DNA from 2 places in the Pseudomonas juntendi genome. Region 1 is predicted to be linked to the other one. Evidence: predicted binding sites of a transcription regulator. Region 1 holds the regulator's gene; the other holds the start of a gene.

Region 1 (3,406 bases):
CAGCACGTCGAACACGTTCTCGGCGATATGGCAGCACTCCACCAGCTCGTTCAGCTGGAGGAAGCCGGCGCCCCCTTTTACAGTGTGGAAACCGCGAAAGATCGCATTGAGCAGGTCGGCATCGTCGGGCCGGCTTTCCAGCTCGACCAATTGCTCGGACAGTTGCTCAAGAATTTCGCCGGCTTCTACCAGGAAATCCTGGAGGATTTCTTCATCGGCGCCGAAGCTCATCAAAGGTGCTCCTTAAAAACCCAGGCTGGACAGCAGATCATCGACGTCGTCCTGGCCGGACACGACGTCTTCACGCTTATCGGCATGAATCTGCGGACCTTCACCCCGAGTCGGATGTTTTTCTCGATCTTTTTCTGCGCGCAATTGATCGTGGTCATGCTGAATGCCCGCAAAGCGGTCGACCTGACTGGCCATCAGCACCAACTTGAGCAGGTTGCTTTCCACTTCGGTCACCAGGTTGGTGACGCGCTTGATCACCTGCCCGGTCAGGTCCTGATAGTCCTGGGCCAGCAGAATGTCATTGAGGTGGCCGGCGACCTTGCGATTACCTTCGGCGCTGTGCGTGAGGAAACTGTCGACCCGCTTGACCAGGTCGCGAAATTCTTCCGCCGCCACTTCGCGGCGCATGAAGCGCTGCCAGTCGGTGCTCAGGGCCTTCGCCTCGCTGGCCAGGTCGTTGAGCACCGGGGTGCTTGCCTCGACCAGGTCCATGGTGCGGTTGGCCGCGCCTTCCGTGAGCTTGACCACATAGGACAGGCGCTCGGTGGCATCGGTAATCTGCGACACCTCTTCGGCCTGCGGCATGGTCGGGTCGATCTGGAAACTGACGATGGCACTGTGCAGCTCGCGGGTCAGTTTGCCGACTTCCTGGTACAGGCCGCGGTCGCGGGTCTGGTTCAGCTCGTGAATCAGCTGCACCGCCTCGCCGAAACGGCCCCGCTCCAGGCTTTCGACCAACTCCTGGGCATGTTTCTTCAGGGTCGATTCGAACTCGCCCAAAGAGTTATGTGATGAATCCATGGCGCGCCCCCTGACGTGACTCAGCCGTTGACGCGTTCGAAGATCTTCTCGATCTTTTCTTTGAGCACCTGTGCCGTGAACGGCTTGACCACGTAACCATTGACGCCGGCCTGGGCCGCTTCAATGATCTGGTCGCGCTTGGCTTCGGCAGTCACCATCAGCACGGGCATGGTTTTCAGCCGGTCGTGGGCACGCACCTTGCGCAGCAGGTCGATGCCGGACATGCCAGGCATGTTCCAGTCGGTCACCAGGAAGTCGTAATGGCCGTTTTCCAGCATCGGCAGCGCCGTGGTGCCGTCGTCGGCCTCATCGGTGTTGGTGAAGCCCAGGTCACGCAACAGGTTCTTGATGATCCGCCGCATCGTCGAAAAGTCGTCAACGATGAGGATTTTCATGTCTTTGTTCAAGTAGACCTCCAAGCAGTCTCAAACGCGCTCGGCCCCGAGCGCGCATTCAATCAATTCGGTACAACGTGGAAAACCGCGTGGAAACAGCCGCAACCCTAGCAGGCTCAGCGCGCCCGCCATTCCCCCAGGCGGCTACGCAGACGCGCGGCACACTGGCTGTGCAACTGGCTAACCCGCGACTCGCTGACCCCCAGCACCTCACCGATCTCCTTGAGGTTGAGCTCTTCGTCGTAGTACAGCGCCAGCACCAGGCGTTCACGCTCGGGCAGGTTGGCGATGGCCTCGGTCAGGGCTAGCTGGAAGCGCTCCTCCTCGAGGCCCCGGGCAGGTTCGACCTGGCCGCTGGCGCCGTCTTCATGCAGCCCTTCGTGCTCACCGTCCTGCAGCAGGTCATCGAAGCTGAACAAACGGCTGCCCAAGGTATCGTTGAGGATCGCGTAGTAATCATCGAGGCTCAATTGGAGTTCGGCAGCAACTTCATGATCTTTAGCGTCACGGCCGGTTCTGGCCTCCACGGCGCGCATCGCGTCGCTGACCATGCGGGTGTTGCGGTGCACCGAGCGGGGTGCCCAGTCGCCTTTGCGCACTTCGTCGAGCATGGCGCCGCGGATACGAATGCCGGCATAGGTTTCAAAGCTGGCGCCCTTGCTGGCGTCGTACTTGTTGGCCACTTCCAGCAGGCCGATCATGCCGGCCTGGATCAGGTCCTCGACCTGCACGTTGGCCGGCAAGCGCGCCAACAGGTGGTAGGCGATGCGCTTGACCAGGGGGGCGTAGCGTTCGATCAACTCGTACTGGGCGTCTTTCGCCGCCCGGCTGTACATCTTGAACCCGCTGGCGTTCATAGCACCGGTCCCGCGCTGGTCGGCTGCACCAGGCGCTCGACGAAGAACTCCAGGTGGCCACGTGGGTTGGCCGGCAGCGGCCAGCTGTCGACCTTCTGGGCAATCGCCTTGAAGGCCAGCGCGCACTTGGAGCGTGGGAAGGCTTCGTACACGGCACGCTGCTTCTGCACCGCCTTGCGCACGCACTCGTCGTAGGGCACGGCGCCTACGTACTGCAGGGCGACATCCAGGAAACGGTCGGTGACCTTGGTCAGCTTGGCAAACAGGTTGCGCCCTTCCTGAGGGCTCTGGGCCATGTTGGCCAGCACGCGGAAGCGGTTCATGCCGTAGTCACGGTTGAGCAGCTTGATCAGCGCGTAGGCATCGGTGATCGAGGTCGGCTCGTCGCACACCACCAGCAGCACTTCTTGGGCGGCACGGACAAAGCTGACGACCGACTCACCGATACCCGCAGCGGTATCGATGACCAGTACATCGAGGTTGTCGCCGACTTCGCTGAACGCCTGGATCAGCCCGGCATGCTGGGCCGGCGCCAGGTGGACCATGCTCTGCGTACCGGAGGCAGCCGGTACGATGCGCACACCGCCAGGGCCCTGCAATATCACGTCACGCAGCTCGCAGCGCCCTTCGATGACATCGGCCAGGGTCCGTTTGGGCGTCAGGCCCAGCAACACGTCGACATTGGCCAGGCCCAGGTCGGCATCCAGCAACATGACCCTGCGGCCGAGTTCGGCCAACGCCAGGGACAGGTTCACTGAAACGTTAGTCTTGCCGACGCCACCTTTGCCACCGGTCACGGCGATCACCTGTACGGGATGCATGCTACCCATGTTTGTAATTTACCTTGTATCGCTGGGACCCAGGCCACACGTAGGGCAATTCTGCGTACCCCTTGGCATAGCTACTTTGCACACGTTTCATACTCAACCCGCTCGCCGTGGGTTGTGGTAGAGATCAGCGAACATGTCGGCCATTGCCTCTTCGCTGGGCTCCTCCTGCTGCTGCACATTGACCGCGCGGGACACCAGCTGGTGCCCCCGGGGCAGGTGCAGGTCGTCAGGAATGCGCGGGCCGTCGGTAAGATAGGCCACAGGCAAATCATGACTGATGGCAAGGCTCAAC
Region 2 (3,406 bases), 2.1 Mb from region 1:
GCAGTGAGTGTATTGCTTTCAGAAAAGCTCACACACGACGATTTTCAATTAAAAAAGCTAGTTAAGTTGAGGAATTTATGGCACGACCGAAGATGAGCGACCACGAAAAGGTCAAACAACGTGCCATGCGGCTTAAATTAAAGCTCGACGAATGCGCTCAACTTTTGGCCGATGAGTTGATTAGTGATGATCCTCACACCCAAATTTTGCGCGCAAACGCACTTGCCGAACGACTTTCCCTGGCCAAAGCTATAGTCGAAAACCGAGATGACAAAGCCGAACTACAAAAGAAACTTGCTTTGTTACCTGGCGCTGATGAGCTGCAAGCATATGCCCCGTTGGCTGAAGTAAGTCTAAGGATAGGAAAGATAGGAAAAAGCCGCGAAGTCGAGTATCTGGAATTAACAGCAGATTTCGACCAGCTTATAACAGAACTAAACGAAATCGAGAAAGCCGAAGAGCTTCCCCTATCCACTCCCTCCTCGATCCATCAAGTCGCTTACTCACAAGCATCCTTCGGCTCTGGTCGTCCTGCGCGAGGAATGTTGGAAAACCTTGACCGAGACCTTTCTGAGTCAGTTTTCACAGGCAGGCACGCGCTAGCTCGCGCTATCGTCAACTCAGAGCGTCCCACCAAGACAATGGGCAGACCATCCAGGTCGGTTGACGAAGTTGTAAAAGAAAATAGCGAGCGCGCCGCCGAAATCGAAAATTTAATCGATAAATCGGAACAGAGTTTGGCCGGGGTTGAAATTTTTGACCGGGCAACAAAACTGTACCGCGATACAGCCTCGAACTTAAAGCGCCTGGTAAAGGAATCCGGTGGCGTCGTTCAGTCAGAGGCCAAAAGCCAACTGGTGAGCGTTGAACAGCTGCTGAAGGACTTGAAAAAAGAAAGAGTAAGGTATCTCCAAGCTGGCGAACCTGATCTGCCGGTGTCGCACCTCAATAGCCCCCGGTTCCACTTGCTCAACGCGAAGTCTATGCTGGCTACTACCCGCGAGATATACAACGAAATCGCCTTGGAAAAAGACCTGAAAAAACTCAGGGCTGCAAAATAACGGGCGTCCGCACAGGCTCACCCGTCATCCCATCGTCGCTGGTCACGCCGACGCTCTCCTGCTCAAACCTCTCCGCCCCCCTGCGCTTTGCCGACAAGGGCTCAAGCAGGAGCGTCAGCGAGCAGGAACTGCGGCGGCGAAATCAGATTGCACAGCACCCAAACCCCGACAACCATCCCTACCTGCCCGCCAAATGCTGCCAGAGCCAGGTACGGGTATACAAAGCCATGCGGAATAAATACAAACGAAAGCACCGCTGGCGGGACGACAAAAATCATTGAAAAAATTCCGTCTCCAAGGAAGCCAGGGGTAAACCTATAGGCAACAGCCGCGTACTCCTGGATGGTGTTTGCCTGCCAACCCATAGCCCCGCAAAGGATGGTGACTGGCAGTAGCCAATACTTAAAGTAAAGCCATGCCAACCTCACCATAACCTTCCCTCCGGCGCCCCAACCCAGTATTTGATGATCTGGCCCAACACGCAGATGGCGACGAGCGTAAGCATCCACTTTTTAAAGCTGACACGCCTTAACAGCAGGTTGACCAAGCCTTCCATCGTGCTGCCTCCCCATCAGTTAGTAACTGATGAAATAATATATGCCATGGACAATTTGTCAATCCGGCTGCATTTGGTTTGCTTTGCTTTGATGCTGCATGATCCTGCTGCATTTGCGGTGTAGCCAGGGTGTTGCCACAGCTACGACCAGAGGAAAAATCACGGGCTACACAAATCGCGTAAGCTGCTGAAAAATCTGGGATCTACTCTGTAGCCACCGATGGAATTGCAGGTAGGTCAGCGTGCCGGATCGATACCGTCAACGAGGTGGAGTACTTCAAGGCAGGCGGGATTCTGCATTATGTGCTGCGCCAGCTGATTGCGGGTTGAGGGCGCAGCCGCACCGAAAAACCTGCGACACCTGCCAATCGAGCGCCGCCCACACGGCGTTCGATTGCTCAGGCACCCTTGCACCAAAATCGAACACCTTTTGTCACGCATGTTAAATAATCACTCAATAATCCCGGTGGCTTGCCGATACCCATCCAAAGCCCTGCGGACTATCACCCCATGCGTAACAACCAGCCGATTACCCAGAGAGAACGGACTTTCCCTGCCCAGCAGCGGTTGATCTCCACCACCAACGCCAAGGGCGTGATTACCTACTGCAATGATGCCTTCATCGACATCAGTGGGTTCACCCGCGAAGAACTGACCGGTGCGCCGCACAATCTGGTGCGCCACCCCGACGTGCCGCCTGCTGTGTTTGCCCATATGTGGCAAACCCTCAAGCAAGGCCAGCCGTGGATGGGTATCGTCAAGAACCGCTGCAAGTCGGGCGATCACTACTGGGTCAACGCCTACGTCACACCGATTTTCGACAACAACCAGGTGGTCGGCTTCGAGTCTGTGCGGGTCAAACCCACCGCCGAACAGATCCGCCGCGCCGAGGCGCTGTACCAGCGCATCAATCAGGGCAAGCCGCCGGTACCGCGCCGTGACAAGTGGCTGCCGGTGCTGCAGGACTGGTTGCCGTTCATCCTGATCAGCCAGGCGGGCTTCCTGATTGGCAACTGGCTGGGCCATTCCTGGGGCTTCGCGTTGGCCGCCGCGCTTTCCGTACCGCTTGGGTTGATCGGCCTGAGCTGGCAGCAACGCGGCCTCAAGCGCTTGCTGCGGCTGGCTGAACAGACCACCTCCGACCCGCTGATCGCGCAGATGTACACCGACAGCCGTGGCGTGCAGGCCCGCCTGGAAATGGCCATGCTCAGCCAGGATGCGCGCATGAAAACCTGCCTGACCCGCTTGCAGGACAGCGCCGAGCACCTCAGCGACCAGGCGCGGCAGTCCGACGCCCTGGCACACAAGAGCTCTTCGGGGCTGGAACGCCAGCGGGTCGAAACCGAACAGGTCGCCGCCGCCGTCAACCAGATGGCTGCGACCACCCAGGAAGTTGCCAACCACGTGCAACGCACAGCCGATGCCACCCAGGAAGCCAACCGCCTGACCAGCCAAGGCCGGCAGATTGCCGGGGAAACCCGCGAGGCCATCGAACGCCTGTCGACAGCAGTGGGCGAAACCGGCCAGACCGTCACGCAACTGGCCAAGGACAGCGACGAAATTGGCGGTGTCGTCGATGTAATCAAGGGCATTGCCGACCAGACCAACCTGCTGGCATTGAATGCCGCCATCGAGGCGGCGCGGGCTGGGGAAATGGGCCGTGGCTTTGCCGTAGTGGCCGACGAAGTGCGCCAGCTGGCTCAACGCACCGCCGAGTCCACCGGGCAGATCCACAGCCTGATCGCCAAGCTGCAGCAAACCGCCAGCAACGCCGTACTGACCATGGAAA

What was found. The regulator FliA, encoded in region 1, starts transcription of late flagellar genes. The targets are predictions, from matches to a motif close to CTAAAGTTTNNNNNNNNNNNGCCGNTAA.
Region 2: a site for FliA is predicted at 2,071-2,098, ahead of L1P09_RS07510 (methyl-accepting chemotaxis protein). Genes of this name have one in related genera too.

Annotation. Positions count from the first base shown of each region.
Region 1 is NZ_CP091088.1:3,723,815-3,727,220, forward strand. It holds gene L1P09_RS17265 (chemotaxis protein CheA) at 1-231, opposite strand, end outside; gene L1P09_RS17270 (protein phosphatase CheZ) at 244-1,032, opposite strand; gene L1P09_RS17275 (chemotaxis response regulator CheY) at 1,053-1,427, opposite strand; gene fliA (RNA polymerase sigma factor FliA) at 1,544-2,284, opposite strand; gene fleN (flagellar synthesis regulator FleN) at 2,281-3,123, opposite strand; gene flhF (flagellar biosynthesis protein FlhF) at 3,208-3,406, opposite strand, start outside.
Region 2 is NZ_CP091088.1:1,642,230-1,645,635, reverse strand. It holds gene L1P09_RS07525 (helix-turn-helix domain-containing protein) at 1-65, shown strand, start outside; gene L1P09_RS07520 (hypothetical protein) at 93-1,061, shown strand; gene L1P09_RS07515 (hypothetical protein) at 1,163-1,492, opposite strand; partial or broken gene L1P09_RS26310 (hypothetical protein) at 1,861-1,947, shown strand; gene L1P09_RS07510 (methyl-accepting chemotaxis protein) at 2,128-3,406, shown strand, end outside.